2 regions of the Micromonospora sp. CNB394 genome follow, and region 2 is predicted to be linked to the other one. Evidence: riboswitches for the same ligand, from Rfam matches in the RefSeq annotation. Region 2 holds a riboswitch; the other holds the start of a gene.
The links. Region 2 has a riboswitch for cobalamin ahead of C569_RS0116310 (ribonucleoside-diphosphate reductase subunit alpha). Riboswitches for the same ligand answer to the same signal wherever they lie in the genome.
Positions count from the first base shown of each region.

Region 1 (8,386 bases), on a different contig from region 2:
GCCGCTACGCCGTACACCTCGCCGACCTCGGCATCCCCGTCGAGGCCCGGCGCGGTCGCTACGGCGGCTACCGGCTCGCGCCCGGATACAAGCTGCCGCCACTCATGCTCACCGACGAGGAGGCGGTCGCCGTCATGCTCGGGCTCGTCGCCGCCACCCGGGCGGGGCTCGTCACCGCCGAAGGAGCAGCCGCCGAGAGCGCCACCGCGAAGATCCGCCGGGTGCTGCCGGCCGTCCTCGCCCGGCGCATCGATTCGCTGCTGGGCACCGTGGACTTCACCGCACCGGTCCGCAGGCCCGCCCCGCCCGGCACCGAGGTGCTGCTGGTGCTCGCCGAAGCGGCCCGGCGTCAGCAACCGGTGATCATCACCTACACCAGTTGGCGCGGCCGGTCCGGCGAGCGCCGGCTCGACCCGTACGGGCTGGTCTTCCACGCCGGCCGCTGGTACGTCACCGGTCACGACCACCACCGCCGGGCCGTACGGACGTTCCGGCTCGACCGCATCGGGACAGCCCGTCCCACCCAGGGCAGGTTCGACATCCCGGCCGGCTTCGATCCCACCACGCAGGTGCTCGCTGGTCTGGCAGCCGTGCCGTACACGCACGACATCTCCGTCGTCCTGCACACCGGCCTGGAGCAGGCGCAGCGGCGGATCCCGCAGTCGGTCGGCACGCTCACCGAGGTGCCCGGCGGGGTGCGCCTCACCGCCCGGGCCGAACGGCTCGACGGCGCGGCACAGATGCTCGCCGGGCTCGGCTGGCGATTCACGATCGACCGGCCGGACGAACTCAAGGACGAGGTGCGGGCCCTGGCCAACCGGCTGCTCGCCGATGCCTGAGGGCCGGTGCAGGTGGTCAGGCACGGTGCGGGTCAGGCCGGCGGATCGTCCCGGAAGAGAGCGTCCCGCACGCCTCGGCCGCCCCAGCGGGTGGCGACGGGGTTCGGGACGAGGGCGGGTCGGCTCGGGCACCCGGCGGTGTCGTCTGGTGTCCGGTGCGGGGCGGTCCCAGTCGGCGATCAGCGCGAAAGGATCGGCGGCCCATCGTCACACCGCTGCCCCGATCCGGCATCGCAGGTGGCTTACGCGTGGTCAGCGCTGAGCAGGTTCCCACCACGTGCGGTTGGCGGCCACCTGGGCCACCGGCTCGATGACCTCCCACGCCTCGGCGATCAGCCCGTCGTCGATCCGCCAGATGTCGACGACCGCGATCTCCGGCCCTGCGCCGGGAAGCCGGCGCCGCGAGTACATCACGACGTGATCGCCGTCGGCCAGCACCTGATGGATCTCGACCTGCACACCGGCGAGCGGTACCAGCGCGTCGCGGACGGCGGCGAGCCACTCCACCTTCGTCGACGTGGTGGAACCCGGCCTGTGGTGGACGAAGTCGTCACTCAGGAACCGGGCGAGCGCATCGACGTCGCCCGTCTCGATCAGTCCCGCCAGCGCCCGTTGGACGATGCTCTTGTTCGCCGTGGTCATGGATGCAGTGTTCGCGTGGCCGCCCCGGCTGTCGATGAACTCGGATTTCATGGCGTCCGGCGCAACGATGAGTACGCTCCATCAGCGTGCACACGGTCGGGGAACTCCTGCGGCAGTGGCGGCAGCACCGGGGACTCAGCCAACCGGACCTCGCGATAGCTGCGGACGTCTCGGCTCGTCACGTCAGCCTGGTCGAGACCGGCAGGTCCAAGCCGAGCCCCGACATGATCCTTCGACTCGCGGATCAGCTCCAGGTGCCGCTGCGTGATCGCAACCGGCTGCTGCTCGCCGGGGGCTTCGCACCCCGGTACGCCGAGCGGTCGCTCGACCACAACGCGCTGTCAGCCGTCCACGACGCCGTCCGGAGGGTCCTCCGCGCCCACGAGCCCTACCCGGCGGTGGTCTTCGATCGCCGGTGGAACATCGTGATGACCAACCGCGCCGTCGACCCGTTCTTCGCACAGGTGGCTCCGGACCTGCTGCGGCCGCCGGTCAACCTGGTGCGGCTGGGACTGGACCCGCGCGGTCTCGCGCGCATGGTCGTCAATCTGGCCGACGTGCGCGCGGTGTTCCGCGCCCGGATCTCCCGCCAGCTCGCCACTGCTCCCGACCCTGAACTCACCGCGCTCTACGAAGAGCTGCTGGCGCCCGAGCCGGACGATACGCCGGGTCACCGGATCGAGACGGACGTCGTGCTACCGATGATCCTTCGCGTCGGCGGACGGGAGCTGCGGCTGTTCTCGACCATCACCACGTTCGGCACCCCGATGGACATCACGGTCGACGAGATCGCGATCGAGTCCTACTACCCGGCCGACGCGGAGAGCGCCGCCTACTTCACGACGTAGCGTCCTGTCAGCCGCTGGCGAGTCGGCTCCGGCGGCCGACGGGTGTCACGCCCGGCTCAGGCCGAGCGCCTCGTCCACCCGGTCCAGCACCGTCACGTCGTCGTGGCCGACGCCGCGCAGCAGGTCGATCGCGGTCGCCCGGATCTGCCCGACGATCATGGTGACCGGCAGCGGCGAGTCGGTCCGCAGCAGGCCCGCGGCGAGCCGCACCGCCTCCAGGGCCGCGGCGTCGGCCCGCTGCGCGTGCCGGTCGGCGTCGGCGCCGGTGAGGTCGCGGGCCATGGCCTCACCAGCCGACCGTACGGCGGAGGTCAGCGCGCCGATCGCGGCGGCCAGCTCCGGCGGTGTGGCGGTGTGCCGGCGGGTCAGGGTAACGCCGGCCCGGGCCAGCACCCGGATGTTGCGGGCGGCGTAGTCGAGCTGCCGCAACGTGGCCTCCACCTCGGCGAGCTTGCCCAGGTGCCGGCGGCGCAGTCCGAGCCGCAGCGTCTCGCCGGTGGCGAGCACCGCGGCCTGCATCTCGGCGACACAGTCGTCCACCTGCCGCGCCCGGTCCAGCGCGGCGCGGGCGGCGTCCTCGTCGCAGCCCCGCAGTGCCGCGTTGACCCGGTCGAGCAGGTCGGCCAGGTCGGTGTAGCTGCGCCGGGCCTGCGCCACCAGTGGCGCCAGCGGGTCGCGGGCGGCCATCAGCTGACTGGCGGCGAGCGCCACCACGCCGCCGATGAGCGCGTCGACGAAGCGGAACGGCATCAGCGTCCCGTTCGGCGCGGAGACCACCACCAGGTACATCGCCGAGACGGTGGCCTGCACGACCAGCGCACGACGGGCCCCGATCGCCACGAGCGTGGTGGTGGTCAGCAGCAGCACCAGCAGGACCGTCCCGGTGCCCGGGCCCAGCGCGTACACCAGCAGCTCCGCGACGAGCACCGCGGCTGCCACGGCGAGCAGGATCTCGACGGTCTGCCGCAGCCGCCGGCCGCGGGACTCGCCGAGCACCACGAGCGCGGCGGTCGGTGCGAAGAACGGGTCCGGATGACGGATCACCACCGCCGCCACGATCCACGCGACCACAGCGGCGGCGGTCAGCTCGACCACCGTCATCGCCTCGCCGCGCAACCGCGCGGCGGCGTCGCGTACCCAGGTCCGCACCGGTGGTACCCCTCTCGCCGGGCGGACCGGGACGGGCCGCCGATTGATCTTCCGCGAGGAGGGCCACTACCCCGGCCGTGACCTGCTCAATCGCCCGGGTGACGGACGCCGGCCGGGGCGACGATTCCGCCAGTTCGATCGGAAGGGCTGCCACGACCCTCTCCGACGGCGGCGGACGTGAGAACGCCGACTCCGACCACCCGTCACGGCGCGTGTCCGGCTCCTGGCGCATTGACATCGGAGCAGCGGCCACATAAGACTGTCGCGACAACTGAACCAACGCGCGTACGTGCGGGGGAAGACCGGTCGAAATCCGGCGCTGGCCCGCAACGGTAGGCCGTCCAGTGGACTCTGGGCGGCGAGCCCGAATACCCGTCGTACGCGTGCATCCGCTCCCCACCCGTCGTGGCCCACGGGTCGGAGTCCCTACCGACCCGGCGTTGCCGCGTCGGTAGGGCTTTCGACGACCGCCGGGCCGGAAAGGCGCTTCCGATGGTCGTCCGCCGAAGCCGGCACCGCCTGCTCGCGCTCCTCTGCGGCGTGCTCGCCGCCCTCACCCTCACCACACCAGCCGTCGCCGCACCCGAGCGCGCCGGAGTCACCCGCCCGGAGGCCGCCGCCGGCTGGCTCGCCCGGCAACTCGTCGACGGCGAACGCTTCGAGGTGGTCTTCGACGGTGTCGCCTACCCCGACCAGGGGCTGACCCTCGACGCCGTGTTCGCCTTCGCCGCGGCGGGCGCCGCCGACGACTACGGCGCCGACGCGCTGGCCTGGGTCACCCGGCCGGACGTCCGCGACGGCTACCTCGGCGACGGTGTCTCCGAGGCGTACGCGGGTGCGACAGCCAAGCTCGCGCTCGCCGTGCAGGTGCGCGGCGGCGACCCGGCCGACGTCGGCGGGGTGGACCTGATCGCCCGGCTGCGTTCGCTCCAGACGCCGGACGGCCGGTTCAGCGACCGCTCCGCGTACGGCGACTACAGCAACGCGTTCAGCCAGTCCTTCGCGATCCTCGCCTTGGACCGCACCGCGCTGGGTGCGCCTCCTGCGGCGGCTGCCTGGCTGGCCGGCACCCGGTGCCCGGACGGCGGCTACCCGCTGCTGCCCGCGCAGCCGGTCTGCTCGTCCGACGTGGACGCCACGGCGCTCGCGACGCAGGCGCTGCGCGCCGCGGGGCGTCCGGCCGACGCCGCCGCAGGGGTGCGCTGGCTGGTGTCCGTCCAGGGCGCCGACGGCGGCTTCACCAACGTCGCCGGCACGCCCAACGCCAACAGCACCGGCCTCGCCGCGCAGGCCCTGCGCGACGGCCACCGGCCGCTGGCCTGGGCGCGCGCCCGGGGTTTCCTCGCCGGTCTCCAGCTCGGCTGCGCCGCCGCACCGGCGGACCGGGGCGCGGTCGACTTCGACGGCGGCGGCTTCGACCCGGCCACCGCACCCCGGGCCACCGCGCAGGCCGTCCTCGGCCTCACCGGGACCGGGTACGCCCGCTTGTCGGCCACCGGCGCCGATTCCGGCGCACCGGCGCCTACCTGCCCGTGAACCCTCTCGCCGCTCACCCGATCACAGGAGGATCCGTGTTCCGTCCCCGTTCCACAGTCCGCAACTGGCTGGCCGGTCTGCTGGCCGCCGTCGTGGCGGGCGTCGCGCTGACCGCCGTCGAACCCACGCCCCGGGCGGCGCACGCCGCCGCCTGCGTCGGCACCTCGGGAGTCACAGTGGTCGTCGACTTCGCCGCGCTCGGCGGCGGTGTCCAGGTCGGCTGTGCCCCCGGTGACCCGGCCACGGGCCTGGCCGCGCTGCAGGCCGCCGGCTTCACCGTCACCGGTACCGCCCGCTGGGGTCTGGCCTTCGTCTGCCGGATCAACGGCAAGCCCACCGCCGCGACCGAGCCGTGCGTCAACACCCCGCCGGTCACCGCGTACTGGTCGTACTGGCACGCACCCAGCGGCGGCTCCTGGTCCTACAGCACCTCGGGAGCGACCAGCTACAACCCCGCGCCGGGCAGTGTCGAGGGCTGGTCCTTCGGGGCGGGCGCCCCGCCGGGTATCGCCGCACCCTGAGCCGCGGCAGCGGTGTGACAAGCGGCGCACCGGGTGCCGGTCTGCGCTCTGGCGTCGTCGCGCGCCCGAGCGGTACGGTGTCGGCACCCGGTGCACGCCGGGCACACAACTGCATACGTCCCGTGCGGGGGGAAGCCGGTGCGAAGCCGGCGCTGACCCGCAACCGTGAGCGAGAGTCCCCTTTTCGCGAGCCGGAATGCCCCGCCCGGGACGAGCGGCTTCCACTGTCGAGGTCTACACGGTGAAGTCCGGGCCACCGAGGTCCGGCCCACCCCGCCCACCGCAGCACGCGGAGCGGGGTGTCCGTTTCTCGGGGTGCTTTCCGGAGCTTTCACCGACCGCTCTGCGAAAGGCACCCCTGATGCCCCTGTCCCGGCGTCTCACCACCGGTCTCGGTACAGCCACGGTGGCGACCCTTGCCATGATCACCGGCGCTCCGCTGACAGTGGTCGCGGCACCCACCCCGGCCCACGTCACGGCCGCCCGCGACGCCGCGTCCTGGCTGGCCGGCGAGTTCACCGACGGCTCGCTGCCCGGCCCGTTCACCCCCGAGGACTGGGGGCTGACCGTCGACGGCCTGGTCGCACTGTCCGCCACCGGCGTCGACGCGCCCACCCGGACGGCGGCGACCGCGCAGGTCGCCAAGCACGTGCGCTCCTACAACAGCTACGACGACTGGGGATTCGAGGGCTTCACCGACGGCGGTGCCACCGCCAAGCTGCTCTACGCCGCCTCCGCCGCCGGCGCCGACCCCACCGACTTCGGCGGCTACGACCTGCGGAAGGAGACGCTGTCGCTGATCGCCGGAGCGGACGCCGGTCACCAGCGGGGACGGATCACCAGCCGTACCACCGCCGACAGCGGCCCGGACGCCAGTAACACCTTCGACCAGTCGTTCGCCGTGCTGGGCCTGGCCCGCAGCGGTGACCTGCCGCAGGACACGGTGGACTTCCTCGTCCGGCAGCAGTGCGCGGCCGGTGGCTTCCGGCTCTACCCGGACACCGCCGACGGGCCGTCTCCCTCCTGTGACGAGCAGCCCGGCGCCACCCTCGACGTCGACTCGACCGCGATGGCCGTGCAGGCGCTGCTGGCCGCCGCCGAGGACGGCGCCATCGGCGCCGGTGACGCCGCGCGCAAGGGCGCCGGCTGGCTGGTGACCCAGCAGCATGCCGACGGCTCCTTCGGCGGCTCGGGACCGACCACCGGCGCGAACTCCAACAGCACCGGCCTGGCCGGGCAGGCCCTCGCCGCCGCCGGGCGCGACGACGACGCCGCCCGCGCCGCGAAGGCCCTCGCCGCGCTGCAGCTCACCGCGGACAACGGCGGGACAGCCTCCGCCGACGCCGGTGCGATCGCCTACAACACCGACGGACTCACGGCGGCGAAGGCGAAGGGGATCACCGAAACCGACCGGGACCAGTGGCGCCGGGCCACCGCGCAGGCCCTGCTCGGGCTGGCCCAGGTCCCGCTGGGCCGGATCGGCCTCGACCCACCGCCCACGTCCCCGGAGCCCACCCCCACCCCCTCCGGCACGGCCTCACCCACCGCATCCCCCACCGCCACCGGATCGCCGACGCCGAGCGCCACCGTGACAAGCCCGTCGCAGCCGCCCTCGCCCCCCACCGCGGCACCGACCACCACCGCGGCACCGACCACCACTGCAGTGCCGACCACCGCCGCGGTGCCGACCGCCGCCGCTCCGCCGAGCACGACGCCGGCCGCGCCAGGACTGGGTGGGCTGCCGACCACCGGCGCGGCGATCACCAGCTACCTGCTGGTCGCCCTACTGCTGGTCGGTGGCGGAGTGACGCTGCTCGTGCTCGGCCGGCGGCGGGCGGGATGAGCCTCCGGGTCGCCCGGAGCGGGCTGGTCGCCGCCCTGGTCACCGCCGCCACGGTGATCGGGCCGGGTAGCCCGGCGGTGGCCGCCGGGTCGGCCGGCTACTGCCCGGACTCCTCCGGGGTCACCGTCGTGGTGGACTTCAACGAACTCGGCGGCGGGACTGTCGTGCGCTGCGCTCGGGGCACCCAGGCCACCGGCCTGGCGGCGCTGAAGAACGCGGGCTTCCAGATCACCGGCACCCTGCGCTGGGGCGAGGGGTTCATCTGCCGGATCGAGGGCAAGCCGTCGGCTGCGGCGGAGAAGTGCGTCGACACGCCGCCGGCCAGCGCCTACTGGTCGTACTGGTACGCCCCGAACGGCGGCAGCTGGACGTACAGCGACAAGGGCGTGCTCAACCGCAAGCCACCGGCCGGCAGCTTCGAGGGCTGGTCGTTCTCCCTCAACCGTGACGCCAACGACGCGCCGCGCCCGGGGGTGGCGCCGAAACGACCCGCCCCACCACCACCGCCCCCTCCGCCCCCGCCACCGCCACCGCCTCCACCGCCACCGGCAGGCGGCGGACCGGCGGTGCCACCACCGGCGGGAGGACCCGTCGTACCGCCGCCGGCCGGCGGCGGCCGACCTGGTGAACCCGGCCGGCCGGCCGGCACGTCCGGCCCGTCGACTCCCGCCGGCACGTCACCGTCGGCCGGCACGCCGGGCGGCCCGGCCTCGGCTGCGACACCGGGCGCTGCCACCAGCGCGACACCGGGCGCCGGCCCCAGCGCGACACCGGGCGCTGCCACCACCGGGGCACCGGAGGGCTCCTCCGACGAGCCCGTGGTGACCGACGTCGCCGCGTCCCGCGCGGACGACAATCTGCCGCTGGGCACGATCGCCGGGGTGCTGCTGCTGGTCGTGCTCGCCGCCGGCGCGCTGGTCGCCGCGCGACGGCGCCGTGCCGCCGACCCGGATGACTGACGCGGGCACGACCGCTGACGCCGGTCGCCGGCCGGCTCGCTGGTCCGCA
Region 1 covers NZ_KB895834.1:19,803-28,188, forward strand. Annotated here, with positions in the region: gene C569_RS0113860 (YafY family protein) at 1-839, shown strand, start outside; gene C569_RS0113865 (nuclear transport factor 2 family protein) at 1,092-1,481, opposite strand; gene C569_RS0113870 (helix-turn-helix transcriptional regulator) at 1,568-2,329, shown strand; gene C569_RS0113875 (FUSC family protein) at 2,375-3,478, opposite strand; cobalamin riboswitch at 3,727-3,873, shown strand; gene C569_RS0113880 (prenyltransferase/squalene oxidase repeat-containing protein) at 3,971-5,014, shown strand; gene C569_RS0113885 (hypothetical protein) at 5,050-5,535, shown strand; cobalamin riboswitch at 5,618-5,759, shown strand; gene C569_RS0113890 (terpene cyclase/mutase family protein) at 5,897-7,378, shown strand; gene C569_RS0113895 (hypothetical protein) at 7,375-8,337, shown strand; gene C569_RS0113900 (CbiQ family ECF transporter T component) at 8,330-8,386, shown strand, end outside.
Region 1: linked by a shared signal. The riboswitch ahead of C569_RS0113880 (prenyltransferase/squalene oxidase repeat-containing protein) and the one ahead of C569_RS0116310 (ribonucleoside-diphosphate reductase subunit alpha) in region 2 are both predicted to bind cobalamin.

Region 2 (8,386 bases):
CGGGCGCATCCTCAACCTGATCGACTCGGTCGCCGGGGTGGTCGCCGCCCGCCACTCCGACGGCCCGGCCGTCACCGCCGCCATCGACGAGACCGCGTTCCTGCGGGCGGTACGCGTCGGGGACGTGGTGCACGTGGACGCCCGGATCACCTGGGCCGGCCGCAGCTCGATGGAGGTGGCGGTCAAGGTCAGCGCGGACCGGTGGGACCGCGCGGTGCCGCCGGTGGACGTGGCCACCGCGCATCTGGTGATGGTGGCGGTGGACGACGAGGGGCAGCCCCGGCCGGTGCCGCCGCTGCGCACCGAGACCGAGGGCGACCGGCGGCGCTACCGGGAGGCGCAGATCCGGCGCGAGCACCGGCTGGCGCTGCGCCGGGCGCTGCTCGACGGCGCCGGGGAGGGCTGAGCGGTGCTCGGGCTCTCCGCGGCCACGCTCGCCGGTTACCTGGCCGCCATCGTGGTGCTCATGCTCACACCGGGACCGGACATGATGTTCGTGCTCGCGAACGCCACCCGGTACGGCCCGCGGGCGGGCGCGGTGGCCGCGCTCGGGGTCGCCGCCGGGGAGGCGGTGCACGTCGCCGCCGTGGTCGCCGGGCTCGCCACCGTCATCGCCGCGTCCCCGGTGCTGTTCACCGCGATCCGGTGGGCCGGTGCGGCGTACCTGATCGTGCTGGGGCTGCGGGCGCTGCGCGGCACGGGCCGGCCCGGCGCGCGTGCGGACCGGCCGGACGGCGGCGCCGGGCGGGCGTTCCGCCGCGGGCTGCTGACGAACCTGCTCAACCCGAAGATGATCCTGTTCAGTGTGGCGTTCCTGCCGCAGTTCGTGCGGCCCGAGTCGGGCCCGGTGGCGGCGCAGCTGGTGCTGCTCGGCGTGCTGTTCGTCGCGGTGCAGCTCGCCGTGGACCTGGTGCTCGGCGTGGGCGCGGGGCGGTTCGCCAGCCGGTGGGGCGACAGCCGCTGGTCGCGGCGCGTGGACCGGCTCTGCGCGGTCGCCTTCGTGGCGCTCGGCGTCCGGCTGGCCGCCGGCTGAGACGCACCGACTCCATCACGCCGAGGTGGCGGCATCAGAGGTGCTCCGACCCCGCCACCTCGGCGAACTGGCGATGATCATGATGGGTGTCCCGGTTCGGCTCCGCCGGCGCCCGGAACACGGCCGGCCGCTCGCGGTCCAGGTGCAGGCGCAGCAGCACCCAGCCCAGCGACACGCCGCCGATGAACACGTACGCGGGCCGGGTGCCGAACGTGTCCCAGCAGGTGTGCAGCGTGACGGTGGCGGCGAAGGTGAGCAGGAACGCCGCCAGCTTCCGGCCACCGGGCGCGGCGGCGAACGTGAACAGCGCGGCGGCGGTCAGCCCGGTCCAGGCCAGGTGCGCGGCGGGCGCGGTGAGACCGCGTACCAGCAGTGTCTGCTCCACCGCGCCGAGACTGCCCTGCGACCCGACGAACGCGGCGAACGCGTAGCCCACGGTCTCCAGCGCGGCGAACCCGGTGCCGGAGGCCACGCCGATCACCAGCCCCTGCGCCGGGGACCGGTGCCGCCGCCACAGCAGCAGGACGCCGGCCGGCACGATCAGCTTGGCGGTCTCCTCGGCCAGCCCGACGAGCGCCATCGGCAGGACGCCGAGGCGGTGCAGTGTGCCGTACTCCAGCCAGCCGGCGGCGACCACGCCGATCACGCCGCCGAGCAGCGCGGCGACGCCGACGACGGAGCCGGGGACCGGGCGGCGCGCCGGCCGCCCCTGGGCGAAGGTCAGGAACGTGGCGGGTGCGACGGACGCGCCGAGCAGGATCAGCGCCGGCACGAACGTGACGGTCCCGGTGCCGGCGAGTGTCTCCAGCACCAGCAGGTGGAGCCCGACGCCGACGAGCAGGACCGCCACCCACGCCCAGCGGCGTCCGGTATTCCCCATACCGCCGAGTATCGCGCCCGGCGGCGAGCCGCGGCATCGGGGGTAGGCACAGTGGACGGTGAGATCAATCCGACACGCCGACACGACATCTGGTGTTGCAAGGAAGCCCTCACCGCCATATATGGTGGCTCTCGCAGCTGGTTCGGCCGGGCCTTCACTGGTCCGTCCGAGGCAAGAGGGAACCCGGTGGAAGTCCGGGACTGCCCCGCAGCGGTGAGTGGGAACGACAGCCGTCAACAGCACTGGGCCACGGCCTGGGAAGCGACGGCCAGTAGGCGGCCGGCGACCCCGGTCGGGCCCGCGAGTCCGAAGACCTGCCAGCGCGCCGTGCGCCTCCGCGTACGGCGGTCGGAGGTCGCGCGGGACGACCGACGCCAGCAGCCGGGACGGCCGTTGCGCCGCGCCCGTTGGCGTCTCCCGCCGTCTCCGGACGGTGACAGCGAGGAGAGGTCATGACGGTCGTACAGGAGAGTCCCCCGTCCGGAACCGGCGGGTCCGAGGTCCGCCGGCCGGCGATGCGGGTACGCAAGCGCGACGGCGGCGCCGAGCCGGTGGACGTCAACAAGATCGTCCGGGCGGTGGAGCGCTGGGTCGCCGACCTGGACGAGGTGGACCCGCTGCGGGTGGCCACCAAGACGATAAGCGGGCTCTACGACGGGGCGACCACCGCCGAGCTGGACCGGTTGTCGATCCAGACCGCGGCGGAGCTGATCGGCGAGGAGCCGCAGTACTCGAAGCTGGCGGCGCGGCTGCTGGCCGCGTACGTGGACAAGGAGGTCCGCGGTCAGGGCGTGGCGAGCTTCAGCCAGTCGATCGCGTACGCGCACGGGCTGGGGCTGATCGGCGACGAGACGGCGGCGTTCGTGGCCCGGCACGCCCGCAAGCTCGACGACGCCGTGGACCCGGACGGCGACCTGCGGTTCGAGTACTTCGGACTGCGCACGGTGGCGGACCGCTACCTGCTGCGGCACCCGGAGTCCCGGCTGGTGGTGGAGACGCCGCAGTACTGGCTGCTGCGGGTGGCCTGCGGGCTGTCCCGCACCCCCGGCGAGGCGGTCGGCTTCTACCGGCTGATGTCCACCCTCGCCTACCTGCCCAGCTCCCCCACGCTGTTCAACTCCGGCACCCGGCACACCCAGATGTCGTCGTGCTTCCTGGTCGACTCGCCGCGCGACGAGCTGGACTCGATCTACGAGCGGTACCACCAGGTGGCGAAGCTGTCGAAGTTCTCCGGCGGCATCGGCATCTCCTGGTCGCGGGTGCGCGGCCGGGGCGCGCTGATCCGGGGCACGAACGGCCGGTCCAACGGGATCGTGCCGTTCCTCAAGACGCTCGACGCCGGGGTGGCCGCGGTCAACCAGGGCGGCCGGCGCAAGGGCGCGGCCTGCGTCTACCTGGAGCCGTGGCACCCGGACGTGGAGGAGTTCCTGGAGCTGCGGGACAACACCGGCGAGGAGTCCCGGCGTACGCACAACCTCAACCTGGCCAACTGGATCCCGGACGAGTTCATGCGCCGGGTCGAGGCCGACGGCGAGTGGTCGCTGGTTGACCCGTCGGACGCCCCGGAGCTGCCCGACCTGTACGGCGAGGCGTTCGACGCCGCGTACCGGGCCGCCGAGAAGAAGGCGGTCCGCACGGTGCAGGCCCGGGACCTGTACGGGCGGATGATGCGCACGCTCGCGCAGACCGGCAACGGCTGGATGACGTTCAAGGACACGTCGAACCGGCTGTCCAACCAGACCGGTGAGCCGGGCAACGTCATCCACCTGTCCAACCTGTGCACCGAGATCCTGGAGGTCAACGACGACGCCGAGACCGCCGTGTGCAACCTCGGGTCGGTCAACCTCGGCGCCCACGTCACCGCCGACGGGGTGGACTGGGAGCGGCTGCGCGCGACGGTCCGCACGGCGGTGGTCTTCCTCGATCGGGTGATCGACATCAACTACTACCCGGCCGAGCAGGCGGCGGCGTCGAACCCGCGCTGGCGGCCGGTCGGGCTCGGCCTGATGGGACTGCAGGACGCGTTCTTCACGCTGCGCCTGCCGTTCGACTCGGCGCAGGCCAAGGAGCTGTCCACGCGCGTGCAGGAGGAGATCCTGCTGACCGCGCTGGAGACCTCCGCCGGACTGGCCGAGCAGTTCGGCCCGCATCCGGCGTACCCGCAGACCCGGGCCGCCAAGGGTGACCTGCACCCGGACCTGTGGGGCGCGGAGCCGGCGCAGACGCAGCGGTGGGCGGCGCTGCGCGAGCGGATCGCCGCGGGCGGGCTGCGCAACTCGCTGCTGGTGGCGATCGCGCCGACCGCCACGATCGCGTCCATCGCCGGCTGCTACGAGTGCGTGGAACCGCAGGTGTCCAACCTGTTCAAACGCGAGACCATGTCCGGGGAGTTCCTCCAGGTCAACACGTACCTGGTGCGGGAGCTGAAGGCGCGCGGGCTGTGGACGCCGCAGGTCCGCGACCGGATCAAGCGGGCCGAGGGCTCGGTGCAGGACATCACCGAACTCCCCGCCGAGGTGCGCGAGCTGTTCCGCACCGCCTGGGAGCTGCCGCAACGGGCGCTGATCGACCTGGCCGCCGCCCGCGCCCCGTTCATCGACCAGTCCCAGTCGCTGAACCTGTTCCTGAGCGCGCCGACCATCGGCAAGCTCTCCTCGATGTACCTGTACGCCTGGAAGGCCGGGCTGAAGACCACCTACTACCTGCGATCCCGTCCCGCCACCCGCATCCAGCAGGCCACCGTCGCCCCGGTGCCCACCCCGGTCTCCGGCGTGGTCTCCGCCGTCAGCGACGACGAGGCGCTGGCCTGTTCCCTGGAGAACCCCGAGAGCTGCGAGGCATGCCAGTGACCACCACCGCACCGACCCGGCACATGCTGCTCGACCCCGGCATGGACCTGACCCTGCGGCCGATGCGCTACCCGCGCTTCTTCGACCGCTTCAAGGACGCGATCAAGAACACCTGGACGGTCGAGGAGGTGGACCTGCACTCCGACCTGGCCGATCTGGCGAAGCTGTCCCCGGCCGAACGGCACCTGGTGTCCCGGCTGGTGGCGTTCTTCGCCACCGGCGACACCATCGTGGCCAACAACCTCGTGCTCAACCTCTACCAGCACGTCAACTCGCCCGAGGGCCGGCTCTACCTGTCCCGGCAGCTGTTCGAGGAGGCGGTGCACGTCCAGTTCTACCTGAACCTGCTGGACACGTACGTGCCGGACGAGAAGGAACGGTTCGCCGCGTTCGCCGCGGTGGAGAACATCCCGTCGATCGCCCGCAAGGCCGAGTTCTGCTTCCGGTGGATCGACTCCGTCTTCGACCTGCGGGAACTGCGGACCCGCGCGGATCGGCGGGCGTTCCTGCTCAACCTGATCTGCTTCGCCGCGTGCATCGAGGGTCTGTTCTTCTACGGGGCGTTCGCCTACGTCTACTTCCTGCGGTCCCGGGGCCTGCTCAACGGGCTGGCCTCCGGCACCAACTGGGTGTTCCGGGACGAGTCGATGCACATGGCATTCGCCTTCGACGTGGTGGAGACCGTACGCGCCGAGGAGCCGGACCTGTTCGACGACGAGATGCAGCGGCAGGTGAAGGAGATGCTGGCCGAGGCGGTGGAGTGCGAGGTGAGCTTCGCCGAGGACCTGCTGGGGCAGGGCGTACCCGGGATGTCGCTGGCCGACATGCGCGAATACCTCCAGCACGTGGCCGACCGGCGCCTCGCCGTGCTCGGCATCGCCCCGATGTACGGCAGCGGCAACCCGTTCGCGTTCATGGAGTTGCAGGACGTGCAGGAGCTGTCCAACTTCTTCGAGCGCCGGGTGTCGGCGTACCAGGTCGGGGTGACCGGCTCGGTCACGTTCGACGACGACTTCTGACCGCCGCCCCCGCCCCGGCCCTCACGGCCGGGGCGGGACCGGGCTCTCGCCGGGCAGCGCCGTCGCGCGGACCCGCCCGATCAACGCCACCACGGCGAGCGCCATCACGGCCACCACCACGAACGCGCTCCGCAGGTCCAGCGCGCCGGCGAGCAGGCCGATCACGGGCGCCGCCAGCAACGCGCCCGGCCACTGGCCCATGGCCACCACCGAGACGCCCTCGCCCGAGGTGAGGCCCGGCTGCTCTCCGGCGAAGCCGAGCACCGTCGGGGTCACGCACGCCAGGCCGAAGCCGAGCAGTCCGAAGCCGGCCATCACCGCCGCCGGATGGGGGTACGCCACCGGCAGCGCCACGCCGACGGTGGCCACGAGCGCGGACAGCCGGACGAAGCGGATCCGCCCGAACCGGCCGGCCAGCCGGTCGCCGAACAGCCGGGCGACGGTGGCGGCCAGCGACAGGCAGGTGTACGTCGCAGCGGCCAGCACCGCTGCGGCGCCTGCCACCTCGGTCGCGTACAGGGCGCTCCACTGGGCGCCGGCCATCTCGATGAACGAGGCGAGGAAGGCGATCACCGCGAGCAGCAGCAGCTGCGGGGTGAACCTGTCGCGCAGCCGTCGCCGGTCCTCGCCGTCCTTCGTCTCCTGCCGGGGCGTGTCGGGCAGCCAGCGGTGGGTGCCGACCAGCAGCGCGCCCAGCAGGACGCTGGTGACCGCCATCTGCGCCGACGGGGACATCCCGATCGCGGCGGCGCCGGTGCCGCAGAGGCCGCCGGCCAGCATGCCGATGCTGAACCCGGCGTGGAAGGTGGACAGGATGGGCCGCCCGTACCGCTTCTGCACCTCGACCGACTGGGCGTTCATCGGTGTGGCCAGCAGGTTCGCCGCGAAGCCCCAGACCGCGAGCCCGCCGACCAGCGCCACCACGGTGGTGGACGCGGCCAGCAGTGGGGCGTTGACCAGGATCAGCGCGGCCCCGGCCAGCGCCAGCCGGCGCGTGTTGATCCGGCTGATCAGCACCGCCACCACGACCAGGGAGATCAGCTCCCCGGCATTGGTGGCGATGTTCGCCAGGCCCCAGCCGGTGTTGCCGACGCCCACCGCGTCCCGCACCTCCGGCACGCGGGCCGACCACCCGCCGATGGCCAGGCCCATGATGACGAAGAGCAGCGCCACCGACCAGCGGGCCCGGACGGCCGAGCGGGGCACCGGCGGCGCGGGCTGCTCCGTCGTGTGCTGGTTCGTCGAGGTGTCCGTCATGGTCGTCGTACCTCTCTCCGATCGCTCCGCCGGAACTCCTACCCGATCGCGTGGTCGAGGAAGCACGCACCGTCAGGGAGGCGTACCCGCGCCGGGGTGGTCGCGGGGTCGGTGACCAGCGCCGACACCACCGCCACGTAGTCGTCGATCAGGCCGCTCACCAGGTCGTCGCCGAAGACGCCCCGGTTGCGGATCACCACGCCGCCGGCCCGGTCGTCGTCCACCACGACGATCGGCGAACCGCGCTTGACCCAGACGGGCAGGCACTCGGGCGGCACGTCCGCGGCGACCACCGGCGGCGGTGTGCCGGGCACGGGCCGGGCGGTGACGTCGACCGGCTCCACGAGTAGCTCCGGGCAGTGCAGCACCGGCGACGCGGACGCGGCGGACTGGAACCAGGCGTCGAACAGGTGGTTGTCCGGCCAGGGGCGGATCGCCGCGAAGTCGGGGTGGACCGCCCGGGCCAGCCGGTGGAACGCGGTGGCGTGCGCGACCGCCTCGGCCAGCGACGCGTGCGCGGCGTCGACCACGGCGCTCATCGGCGTGTCCGGCGCGACGTCGACCGGCAGGTAGACGTTGTTTGTGAACTGCCCGACGAGCTGCCGGGACAGCGGGCTCTCCCGGCCCAGCGTGGTGGTGCCCAGCACCACCCGGGGCCGGCCGGCCCGCCGGGACAGCAGCACCAGGTACGCGGCGAGCAGCAGCACGTACGGGCTGGTGCGGGACCGGCGGGCGGCCGGGCGCAGCCGCGCGGTGACCTCGGGCGGGAACGCGAAGCGGGTGGCCACCTCAGCGCTGAGCGCGACGTCCGGCGCCGGCGGCGACGCCGGGAACAGCTGGTACGGCTCCACCGGCCGCAGCCGGTCCCGCCAGTACGCGCCCCGGACGGCGGCGCCGACGCCGTTCCCGGCCTGCTCCGCCTCCTGGAGCGCGGCGAGGGCGCAGTGGTCCACACCCAGTGGTGGCTGCGGATCGGCCGCGCCGAGCCGGGCCGCGTACGCGTGGCACAGGTCCTCCACCACCACGCGGCACGACCAGCCGTCGGAGACCATGTGGAAGAAGCAGAGCGCGAGCAGGTGCTCGGTCTCGGAGAGCCGGACCAGCGCGGCCCGCCACAGTGGCGCCCGGCCGGGGTCGAACGCGTCGTTGCGGTGCGCGTACGCGATCCGCTCGACGCGGTCCTGCTGCTCGGCCGGCGGCAGGCCGGACAGGTCGACGTACTCCAGCGGCGACTCCACGTACGGCAGGATCTGCACCCGGGGCTCCACGCCGATGCGATCGAACCGCATCCGCAGCGCGTCGTGCCGGTCCACCACGTCCTGCATCGCCTGCCGCAGCACGTCGGTCC
Region 2 covers NZ_KB895837.1:77,482-85,867, reverse strand. Annotated here, with positions in the region: gene C569_RS0116325 (acyl-CoA thioesterase) at 1-406, shown strand, start outside; gene C569_RS0116320 (LysE family translocator) at 410-1,033, shown strand; gene C569_RS0116315 (PrsW family intramembrane metalloprotease) at 1,068-1,913, opposite strand; cobalamin riboswitch at 2,035-2,250, shown strand; gene C569_RS0116310 (ribonucleoside-diphosphate reductase subunit alpha) at 2,366-4,762, shown strand; gene C569_RS0116305 (ribonucleotide-diphosphate reductase subunit beta) at 4,753-5,781, shown strand; gene C569_RS0116300 (MFS transporter) at 5,803-7,038, opposite strand; gene C569_RS0116295 (condensation domain-containing protein) at 7,077-8,386, opposite strand, start outside.